Massilia sp. METH4: one gene and its partner. The protein of the gene in region 1 binds, or shares a complex with, the protein of each later gene. Links are inferred from orthologs where the notes say so. Each region holds a gene or a part of one and is shown on either strand. Other genes may lie near its edges.

Region 1 (5,568 bases):
CAGGTCGGCGGGATCGGCTTCCTGCCGCGGCATCGTGGCCAGCGCGTTCATGCGCCCCGGCGACGCGCCGACGACGATCCACTGGCCCCCCACCTCGACGACGAGGATCCGCTCGCGGGCACCGACGGACAGCGCGCCGACCAGCTTCACCGTATTGCCGCCGGTGACGGTGCGCGGCCCGAAGCGTTTCAACGCCCAAGCCAGGCCGAGCAGGATCGCCAGCACGAGCGCCAGCGATACAACCGTCTGCAGCAGGCTGCCCGCCGCGGACGGCGGCGAGGGCAGGGCGGCCGGCGTGGCCGAGCGCGCGCCGGCGATGGCCGCCTGCTGCTCGGGCGTCGCGACCGGCGGTGCGACGGGGCCGGGCGCCGGTGCCTGTTCGGGCGACACGACGGTGGCCGGCTCGCCCGCTTTCACGGGCGCGACGGCGCGATCGGTGGGATTGGTGATGACGGGCGCGGAGGAAGGGGCAACAGCGGTTGCACCCGCAGGGGCAACCGCGGGCGCTTGCGCCAACGAAATGCCGGGCGACAGCGTGCCGGCCAGCAGCAGGCCTGCCAGCCCGGCGGATACGGAGAAACGCTTCATTTATTCAGTTTTCGGATGCGTTCGGAAGGCGTGATGATGTCCGTGAGGCGGATACCGAACTTGTCGTTCACCACCACCACTTCGCCCTGCGCGATGAGGCAACCGTTCACCAGCACGTCCATCGGTTCGCCCGCCAGGCCGTCCAGCTCCACCACCGAACCCTGCGCCAGTTGCAGCAGGTTCTTGATGGCGATCTTCGTGCGGCCCAGTTCCACCGTCAGCTGGACGGGAATGTCGAGGATGAAGTCGATGTCGTTGTGGGTTTCCGTCTTGGTGGCCGTCTTCGAGAAATCCTTGAACACGGCCGCCGTCGCGGCTTCCTTCTGCAGCGCCTCGGCTTCCGCCTTCGCCTGCTCGGCTATCGCTGCGCCCCAATCGTCGTCGAGGCTTTGATCGTCTTGATTGTCCGCCATGATGCTCTCCTGCTTCACTTGCTTAGATTGTCGCTATTGGCGAGCAGCCGCTCGACCTTCAGCGCGTATTGTCCGTTCAGCACGCCGTACGTGCAATCGAGCACCGGCACGCCATCCACCGTGGCTTCGATCGTTTCCGGAATGTTCAGCGGAATGACGTCGCCCACCCGCATGTTCAGGATCTCGTCGAAGCTCACCTTCGCCGTGCCCAGCCGCGCCACCAGTTCCACCTCGGCGATCTGGATCTGCTGCGTCATCAGGCGGATCCAGCGCTTGTCCACTTCCAGCGCCTCGCCCTGCAGCGAGGAGGTCAGCGCATCGCGGATCGGCTCGATCATCGAATACGGCATGCAGAAGTGGATCTGGCCGGACACCGAGCCCAGCTCGACCGTGAAGGTGGAGGCCACCACCACCTCGTTCGGCGTGGCGATGTTGGCGAACTGCGTGTTCATCTCGGAACGGATGTACTCGAACTCGACGGGGAATACCGGCTCCCACGATTTCGTGTAAGCCTCGAACACGATGTCCAGGATGCGCAGGATGATGCGCTGTTCCGTCGCCGTGAAATCGCGGCCTTCCACACGGGTGTGGAAGCGGCCGTCGCCGCCGAACAGGTTGTCGACCAGCAGGAACACGAGGCCCGGATCGAACACCATCAGTGCCGTGCCGCGCAGCGGCTTCATGTGCACGAGGTTCAGGTTGGTCGGCACGACGAGGTTCCGGATGAACTCGCTGTACTTCGACACGCGCACCGAGCCCACCGACACTTCCGCGCTGCGGCGCAGGAAGTTGAACAGCCCCACGCGCAGCAGCCGGGCAAAGCGCTCGTTGATGATCTCGAGCGTGGGCATGCGGCCACGGACGATGCGCTCCTGCGTGGCCAGGTTATAGGTTCTGACTCCCGCGACTTCCTCGGGCGCCGCGACGTCGTCCTGGTCGCCGTTGACGCCCTTCAAGAGGGCATCGACCTCTTCCTGGGAGAGAAAATTATCCGCCATGATTCTGAAGGATACCTATGGTTGGTTGCTGGATGCTTATTGGATAATGAATGAGGTAAACAGTACTTCGGTCACTTCCTGCTCGTCGCCCCGGTCCTGGAACGGTTCGTTTACCTGCTCCATGATTTCCTTCGCCAGTTGGGACTTGCCCTCCGGCGTATTGATTTCCGATGCTTTCTTGGAGGATAGCAGTAACAGGATGCGGCTGCGCACCTTCGGCATATTGTTCTTGATGACCTCGGATTGCTCGGCGTCCGCTACCTGCAGGGTGAAGGCCAGTTGCAGGTACTGCTCGCCTTCTTCCGGATTCAGGTTCACGGTGAACGGCTCGACGGGCACGTACACGGGAGGACCTTCATCCTGCTTCTTCTTTTTCTTCTTCGGCTTGACGTCTTCCTCGTCGTGCTCGGCGGCGGCGCCCTTGTCCTGCAGCAGGAAGTAAGCGCCCGCACCGCCGCCAACCAGCACGAGCACGAGCACGGCGATCAGGATGATGACGAGCTTCTTGTTGCCGCCACCGGCGGGTGCCGCTTCTGCCTTCGGGTCAGCTTTCATATTGGTTTTTGCTTTCAATGTTGCACTTGCTGGAACGAACGATGCGCCATTATGGCATTATCGGCAGAGGCGGCGCGTCGGCATACGCGGAACAGCGGGCCAAAGACCCGCCTGCTCTGCAATATCGAAACCATGGGTATGCGATGGTGCGGCGGCAATACCGCGCCAATCAGGCGAATGTGTCGACGGCGCCCAGCACCGCGCGGCGGATGACCGGCTGCGCCTCTTCCTGCTGTCCCGAATCGCCGCCATTGCCGGCATTGCCATTGCGGCCGCCGCTGCCGCCGCGCGCCTGCTCGGCGAACGCCTGCTGCTGTTCCTGCGACCCGGCCGACACGGTAGCATTGCCCAGCGCGATGCCGGCTTCGCTCATCATTTCGCGCAGCTTCGGCAGCGCATTCTCGATCGCCTGCCGGGTTTCCGGCTGGTGCGCCGTGAACGTGGCGGTGGCGGAATCGTTCGAGACGTTCAGCACCACTTGCAGCGGCCCGAGATCCGGCGGGTTCAGCGTCAGCGAAGCGCTCTGGTCGCCGCCGGCCACCATCCACACGACCTTCTGGCCCAATTGCTGTTCCCAGGCATTCGTGCCCACGCGGGCCTGCAACTGGTTCGCGGCCACGGCGTTGGCGGCCTGCATCGCGCCGGCCATGGCTTGCGCGACAGGTTGCGCAACGGGCTGCGGCGCGGGCGCCGCCTCGGCAAGGCGTGCGGCAAACGACTCGGCCTGCTGGTCGGCCACGAGCGCCGCGTCGGTGCCCGCCTTGAGCAGGCGGTTCGCACCGGCCTGGTCGGCCAGCGCATCCTGCAATGCCGTGGTGCCTTCGGCCCCGGCCTTGCCGGCCCGCGCGTCGGCAGCGAGGTTGGCCAGCGTGGCCCTGCCGGCGGCGTCGGCCTGCATGGCCGCCAGCGCGGCGGCATCCGTGCCCGTCGCCGCTGCCGTGTCCGGCTTGACCTCGGTCTTGCCGGTCAGTTGGCCGTAGGCGGCCAGCATCGCCAGCATGCCGGCGGCCGGGTCGGCCACGGAGGCGGTGTCCTCGGCGGACTCGGCCGTTTCTTCGGCCGGGGTCGACTCGGTGGTGGCGGGCTTGGCGGCGGCATCGGTGGACGCCGGCGCCTGTGCGTCATCGGCCTGGCTGGCGTTGTTCGCGTTCTGGGCCTGCGCCGGCTTTGCCGGCTGGGCGTTCTTTGCCGGCGCTTTGGTCTGCGGGGCAGGGGCCGGCTGTTCCGGCGCCGCGCGAACGGGCGCGCGCTCGATTTCCAGCGTCAAGGCTTGCTTGAAGTCGTTGTTGGGCAGCGGCGCGCTCTTGGCCGGCTGCGGCTTGTTCGGTTGCTGGTTCTGGATGGATTGGGTCTGCATGGGGCGCCTGGAGGGTATTAACGGCGGAAGAAGGCCTGGCGCGACGCATGCTCGTCCATCGCCTTCTGGTCGCGCTTGGCCTCGAGCTTTTGCAGCTTGGCGTCTTCGCGGTCGCGCAGGGTGGAATAGGACACGCGTTTGCGTTCGGCCGCCTGCCACGTGGTTTTTTCCATGTCGCCGCGCTTCCTGGCGTGCCGCAGCACTTCTTCCTGGCCCTGGATCGCACTGTCGAGCTTGTCCATGAACGCCTGGAAGTTACGGTAAGCCATCGGCGTGATGCCGGCTTGCTGGCTTGCCTGGAACTTGCGCAGGTATTCATCGCGATAGCCGATCAGCATGTTCAGCTTCTCTTCCGCGTCGTTGATGGCTTTCAAGGCCGCGCCCAGGCGCTTGGCCGCGTCGTCCGTCTCGGTCTGCGCCAGGTCGATCAGGGTATTGAGTTGGTTTTTCGAGGCCATGATGGGAAATTATACGGAGCGCTCAACCGGTCAATCAGTCGAACAGCGTGGCCAATTGCCCCAAGCTCTCGGCCATGTCGACCCGTTCCGTGATCTTTTGTTGCAGGAAATGCTCGATGCGGTCGTGCAGCTTGATCGCCTCGTCGATCTTCGGGTCCGTACCCGGGGTGTAGGCACCCACGGCGATCAGGTCGCGACTGCGCTCGTACACGGAGAACAGCTGCTTCAGGCGGCGCGCCTTGTTCTGGTGGTCGTGCGACGTGATCGAGTGCATGGCCCGGCTGATCGATTGCTCGATGTCGATGGCGGGGTAGTGGCCCGCCTCGGCCAGGCGGCGGTTCAGCACGATGTGGCCATCCAGGATCGCGCGCGCCGAGTCGGCGATCGGGTCCTGCTGGTCGTCGCCTTCGGTCAGCACGGTGTAGAACGCCGTGATCGAGCCGCCGCCCAGTTCGCCATTGCCGGCGCGCTCCACCAGCACGGGCAGCTTCGCGAACACGGAGGGCGGATACCCCTTGGTGGCCGGCGGTTCGCCGATCGCCAGGGCGATCTCGCGCTGCGCCATCGCATAGCGGGTCAGCGAGTCCATGATCAGCAGCACGTTCTGGCCCTTGTCGCGGAAATGCTCGGCGATCGCGGTCGAGTAGGCCGCGCCCTGCATGCGCATCAGCGGCGGCGTGTCGGCCGGCGCGGCCACCACCACGGAGCGTGCCAGGCCTTCCTCGCCCAGGATGTGTTCGATGAATTCCTTGACCTCGCGGCCCCGTTCGCCGATCAGGCCCACCACGATGATGTCCGCCTCCGTGTAGCGCGCCATCATGCCGAGCAGGACGGACTTGCCGACGCCGGAACCGGCGAACAGGCCCATGCGCTGGCCGCGGCCCACGGTCAGCATGGCGTTGATGCAACGGACGCCCACGTTGAGTGTTTCGACAATCGGTGCGCGCCCCAGCGGGTTGGCGGGACGCACGTTGATCGGCGCCGAGTCGTTCGTCTGGATCGGGCCCAGGCCGTCGAGCGGGCGCCCGGCTGCGTCCACCACGCGGCCCAGCAGTTCCGGGCCCACCGGCAATTGCCGTGCGCGGTCGCTGGTGCGGCGGCGCGGGTGCGTGACGGTGCCCGGCTTGGGGATCGATGGTTCGATGGGAAACACGCGCGTGCCGGGCACGATGCCTTCGACATCGCTCTGCGGCATCAGG
Region 2 (5,536 bases), 6.3 Mb from region 1 along the record:
GCAATATGTACCTGTCCGCGGCCGAGCGGGCCGAAGCGCCGGCGCTGTTCCAGGCGCTGAACTTCGTCGCCAACGAAATGCGCGCCGGGCACCTGGATGTGTTCCAGCTCGAGCACAAGGCGATGGACGACCTGGCGGCGCGGGGGTGGAAACCCGATTACATCAGCATCCGCAAGCGGGTCGATCTGCAACCGCCCAATGCCGGCGATCTCGCGCAGGGCGAGCCACTGGTCGTGCTCGCGGCGGCGAAGCTGGGGACGACGCGGTTGATCGATAACCTCGAAATCTGAAGCATCCGCAGGCGACGAAGCAACTGGTGTCGGACATCATTTCCGCAGGAAATGGTGTGCGACACCGGTTTTCCCATACCGTAGCCAGCCCGTAAGAAAACCGGTGTCGCACACCATTTCGGGCCGTGCCCGAAATGGTGTGCGACACCAAACTCTGGCGCCAACGGTCAGACACTCAGGACCTCACCCCGTCACATTCTGCGTCCATGCCAGCGCCGAAAGGTGCGCCTTGTTGACCTCTTCCGGCGTCAGTTGCAGCGACGCGGCCAGGGAGCCGACCAGGTGCGAGTTCAGTTCACACGCTTCGGCCAGCGCCAGGTAGGGACCAAAGCGCCCGCCCCGCTCCAGCAGTGCGGTCACGATTTCCGCGGACAGCGGCACCGTTTCCAGCACATCCTTCATCGGTATGCCCAGCAGCCGGTCCAGCAGCGAGAACATGCCGGCCACGAAGACGTTCTCGGCGTCGGCGCGGCCAAGAGCGGCGGTGCCCAGCAATTCGGCCAGCCGGCCGCGCACCACGGCCGTTTCCAGCAGCACCGGCGAGTAGCCGCTCGTGCTGGCGGTGGCCAGCAGCAGCGTAAGCCAGCGGTACAGCGGCTGGTAGCCCAGCAGCGTGATGGCTTGCTTCAATGACTGGATCTCGCGGCCGGCGCCGAAGCCGGCCGAGTTGATGTAGCGGAGCAGCTTGTAGGACAGCGCGGCGTCGCGCTTCAACACGCTTTCGATCTTCGCCACGTCGGCATTGGCCTGCACCATCTGCATCAGCTGCAGGATCACCGTCTGCGCCGGGTTCAGGCCCTTCACGTCCGGCCCCGGCCGGGGCGTCAGGTGCAGCTTGCCCACGAAGGCGTCGATGCCGAGCGCGGCGCAGGCGTCGAAGTCTTCCCAGGTCGCCACCGGGCGGCCGACCATGCGCACCGACGACTGCTTCAGCGCCGCATAGGCGCGCGCCTGCGCGGCCACGTCGCCGCCGGTAAAGCGCACCTCCACGTACGATGCGATCATCGGCAGGCGATTGCCCACGCGGGCCAGGTCGCAGTTGCGCAGCAGGATGCCAACGTCGCCGGCGCGCAGTGCGCGCACGGCGGCCAGCGTGTCGGGATTGGCCAGCTCGGCCGTGCGGATCGACAGCACCGTATGCCGCGGCGGCAGGTCGTGCAGCGCATCGGTCGACAGCATGCCGGGAACGGCCTGCAGGAACAGCGTCTTGTCGCGCAGCAGCCAGCCGCGCCCGGGATCGTTGACGTGGGAAGCCACGAAGCCGACCAGGTCTTCCAGTTCGGAAAGCAGGGGCACCACGCTCGGGTCGTTCTGCCACGCCAGTTCGTAGCCGACCACGCGCTGCTGCGGGTCGAGCAGCGGCTCGCGGACGAGGAAATGCGTCTGGTGCATGGGTATGGAGGCGGCGGGGAGCGGAAGGCAGCAGCAAGCGGGCCGCGCGGCCCGCCTGGATCAGAAACCGAGGCTGTCGAGCAGGTCGTCGACCTGGCTCTGGTCGGCCACGATGCCCTCTTTCGACTTGTCGATCTGCGGCCCGTTCAACAGGCCGTTGTCGATTTCCTTCTTCAACTGCTCGGGAGCGAAGTCGATCAGCGTCTGCACGAGCTGCTGCTCGAGGTTTTGCGCGATACCGGTGACGCGCTTGATCACCTGGCCCGTCAGGTCCTGGAAGTCCTGGGCCATCATGATGTCCATCAGGTGGGACTTGGTGGCGCTGGTGGCATCGGTGGTCGCACCCAGCGTGGCGATCGTGCGCTGCGCGAGCGCGCGCCAGTCGGCGTTGCTCGTGCCCTGGCCGTCCAGCAGTGCCTGCCAGGCGCCGGACAGCTCTTTCGCGTCGCTGCAGATGCGGTCCTGCAGCGGGCCGGCTTCGTCCGTGGCGTTGAGCACCTTCTGCGCCGCGTCTTCGGAGAGGCGCGCCACGTAATCGAGGCGATCGCGGGCGTCCGGGATATCCTCGGCCGCCTTTTCGATCAATTTGTCGAGGCCCAGGCCGCGCAGGTTCTCGTGCAGCGCACGGGTCATGTGCCCGATGCGCGCCAGGAACTCCTCATGAGAATCCACGCTGCCCGCGGCGGCGATGCCGGCTTGCTCAACCATAAATCAGGCTCCGAGCTTTTCGAAGATCTTATTCAGCTTCTCGTCCAGCGTGGCCGCCGTGAAAGGCTTGACGACGTAGCCGTTGGCGCCGGCCTGGGCCGCCGCGATGATGTTTTCCTTCTTCGCCTCGGCGGTCACCATCAGCACCGGCAGCTTGGCCAGCGCGGGATCGGCGCGGATGTTCTGCAGCATGGTCAGGCCATCCATGTTCGGCATGTTCCAGTCGGACACGACGAAGTCGAACTGTTCCGAACGCAGCTTGGCCAGGGCCATCACGCCGTCCTCGGCTTCGTCGACATTGGCATAACCCAGTTCTTTCAACAGATTCCGGACGATGCGGCGCATCGTCGAGAAGTCGTCTACAACCAAAAATTTCATCTTTGGATCAGCCATGAATTGCTCCGTTGTTTCTCTACGCGGTTATCAAATATTAGTGTCGGGGTTGGGTCGCGCCACCAGCAAATTGAAGGATAGCATTTAAGTTGCCTCGAGGGAATGAAACTCCCCGTAAATGCATGCGAAAACACGATATCCGTATCTATCACGCCAATGCCACACCGATGTTCACGCCACTTTGGTGCAGTATGCACCTTCGAACGCACGTCGTACTGTTCGCTACACGCGCAATGCGCGCATCCCGTGTTGCGCCAGATAACCCAGCACCATGCCCGGCAGCGCCTGCAACGCCCCCACCTCGTGGGTAGCGCCCACGGCGATCGCCTCGCGCGGCATGCCGAAGACGACGCAACTGGCCTCATCCTGAGCAAAATTATACGCCCCGGCCGCCTTCATCTCCAGCATGCCCGCCGCGCCGTCCTTGCCCATGCCGGTCAGGATCACCCCCACCGCGTTCTTGCCGGCGTGCTGGGCCGCGGAGCGGAACAGCACATCGACCGACGGCCGGTGGCGATTGACGGGTTCGCCCTGGTCGAGCTTCGTCATGTAGTTCGCGCCGGAACGCGCCAGCAGCAAGTGCGAATGGCCGGGCGCGATATACGCATGGCCCGGCAGCACGCGCTCGTTGCCTTGCGCCTCCTGCACCGAAATCTTGCACAGCGAATCCAGGCGCTTGGCGAACGAGCGTGTAAACCCTTCCGGCATGTGCTGCGTGATCAGGATCCCCGGGCAGTCGGACGGCATCTGCATCAGGAATTCCCGGATCGCCTCGGTACCGCCGGTGGACGCACCGACGATGATCAGTTTTTCGGACGACATCAGCGGATTGCGTAATTGTGGCAGGGGTGCGTGCCCTTCGGCGCCCGCTTGGGGCAGCGTGCGGGCGCGGATACGGGCCTTGGCCGCCGCGCGGATCTTGTCCGCGATCAGGTCGGCATACTCGCGCATCCCCGTCTGGATCGAGATCTTCGGCTTCTGCACGAAGTCGACGGCGCCCAGTTCCAGCGCGCGCATCGTGATCTCGGAACCGCGCTCGGTCAGGGAGGACACCATCACCACCGGCATCGGCCGCAGCCGCATCAGCTTTTCAAGGAAATCCAGGCCGTCCATCTTCGGCATTTCCACGTCCAGGGTCAGCACGTGCGGATTGGTTTGCTTGATCAGTTCGCGCGCCACCAGCGGGTCGGGCGCCGTGCCCACCACTTCCATGTCCGGCTGGCTGTTGATAATTTCGGTCATCACGCTGCGGATCAGCGCCGAGTCGTCGACAACCACCACCTTGATCTTCATAGTCCCCTCAACAAAATGCCTTGTCAGAACAGTTCGATTTCGCCGGCCACAGGCTGTACCTTCAGGCGGCTTGCGTATTCGATTTCGCGCTTGGCCAACGTGTCGTTATGCGACTGCATCAGCTTCTTCACGAGCACCTTGCCCGTGCGCGGGAAGAAGTACACCTTGCGCGGATAGACATCGTTCAAGTCCTCGGCCACGATGCGAATGCGCTCGTTGCGCAGGAAAGTCTGGACGAACGCCGCATTGCGCTCGCCCACGTTCATCGCGGTGAAGCCCTTGAGCACTGCGCCGCCGCCGAACACCTTCGCTTCCAGGTTGTCGCGGCGCGCGCCCGCCTTCAGGAGGCTGTTGATCAGGATTTCCATCGCGTAGGTGCCGTAGCGGGCGGACGCCGACACGGGGCTGTTCGCCTCCGCGCCGCCATCGGGCAGCATGAAATGGTTCATGCCGCCCAGGCCGGACACGCGGTCGCGGATGCAGGCCGACACGCACGAGCCCAGCACCGTCACGATCAGCATGTCCTTGTGCGTGAAGTAGTACTCGCCCGGCAGTATCTTCGCCGCTTCGCAATCGAAGGTGCGGTCGAAGTAGACGTTGGTGGCGATGTGTTCTTTGTCCATCGTATGGCTTTCGCTGACGCTTGCAACCGAAGGGGCGTTCGCGTAGTTATGCGCGCTGGTTCGCAAGCGCGCGTGCGGAGTTGTCGAGCTCGTAGACGGTCTTGCCGCGCAGCTTCAGCGCGTCGGACACGTACAGGAAATTCTCGGAATGCCCGGCGAACAGCAGCGCGTCGGGCTTCATCAGCGGCACGAAGCGCGACAGGATCTTGCGCTGCGTGGCCTTGTCGAAATAGATCATCACGTTGCGGCAGAAGATCACGTCGAACGGGCCGCGGATATCCCACTTGTCCTCCAGCAGGTTCAGTTGCCGGTACGTGATCAGCTGGCGCAGTTCGGGACGCGCCCGCACCATGCCCGCCTTGTCGCCCTTCCCTTTCAGGAAGAAGCGGCGCTGCTGCTCGGCGCTGAGTTTTTCGATGCGCTCGATCGGATAGATGCCGTTGGCCGCCGTGGCCAGCACGTTCGTGTCGATATCGGTCGCGATGATGTGCACCGGCGGGCTCAATGTGCCCAGTGCCTCGCACACGGTGATCGCGATCGAATACGGCTCCTCGCCGGTCGAACTGGCCGAGCACCAGATGTTCAGGGTCTCGCCCTTGTGCTTCTTCACGTGGTCGGCCAGCAGCGGGAAATGGTGTGCCTCGCGGAAGAACGACGTGAGGTTCGTCGTCAGCGCGTTGGTAAACGATTCCCACTCGTTCGGCATGCGGCCCGCTTCCAGGTCGTCCAGGTACCTGGCGAACGACGTGATGCCGGTGGCGCGCAGGCGGCGCGCCAGGCGGCTGTAGACCATCTCCTGCTTGCTATCGGCCAGCGAAATGCCGGCCCGCTTGTAGA

The links. Proteins that work in one complex are often made in the same cells at the same time.
Region 2: the proteins of fliM (region 1) and cheY are in contact, whole or in part, in a crystal structure (PDB 1F4V), measured with the Escherichia coli proteins. The link is inferred for Massilia sp. METH4 from one-to-one orthologs.

What each region holds. Positions count from the first base shown.
Region 1 is NZ_CP146614.1:371,800-377,367, reverse strand. Bases 8-2,760 are described here. They hold fliM (flagellar motor switch protein FliM), read right to left. Parts: upstream 2,000-2,760; coding sequence 1,016-1,999; downstream 8-1,015. Other genes in these bases: V6Z91_RS01735 (flagellar hook-length control protein FliK), read right to left, coding at 2,724-2,760; fliL (flagellar basal body-associated protein FliL), read right to left, coding at 2,036-2,554; fliN (flagellar motor switch protein FliN), read right to left, coding at 585-1,001; fliO (flagellar biosynthetic protein FliO), read right to left, coding at 8-588. In the rest of the region: more of fliO, read right to left, coding at 1-7; more of V6Z91_RS01735, read right to left, coding at 2,761-3,911; flagellar export protein FliJ, read right to left, coding at 3,929-4,369; flagellar protein export ATPase FliI, read right to left, coding at 4,404-5,568. UniProt on the Escherichia coli protein: FliM is one of three proteins (FliG, FliN, FliM) that forms the rotor-mounted switch complex (C ring), located at the base of the basal body.
Region 2 is NZ_CP146614.1:6,695,869-6,701,404, forward strand. Bases 1,089-3,809 are described here. They hold cheY (chemotaxis response regulator CheY), read right to left. Parts: upstream 2,784-3,809; coding sequence 2,394-2,783; downstream 1,089-2,393. Other genes in these bases: V6Z91_RS29080 (HDOD domain-containing protein), read right to left, coding at 1,089-1,682; cheZ (protein phosphatase CheZ), read right to left, coding at 1,743-2,390; V6Z91_RS29095 (chemotaxis response regulator protein-glutamate methylesterase), read right to left, coding at 3,006-3,809. Also shown: panC (pantoate--beta-alanine ligase), read left to right, coding at 1-290; more of V6Z91_RS29080, read right to left, coding at 474-1,088; more of V6Z91_RS29095, read right to left, coding at 3,810-4,076; chemoreceptor glutamine deamidase CheD, read right to left, coding at 4,100-4,699; V6Z91_RS29105 (CheR family methyltransferase), read right to left, coding at 4,746-5,536. UniProt on the Escherichia coli protein: Involved in the transmission of sensory signals from the chemoreceptors to the flagellar motors.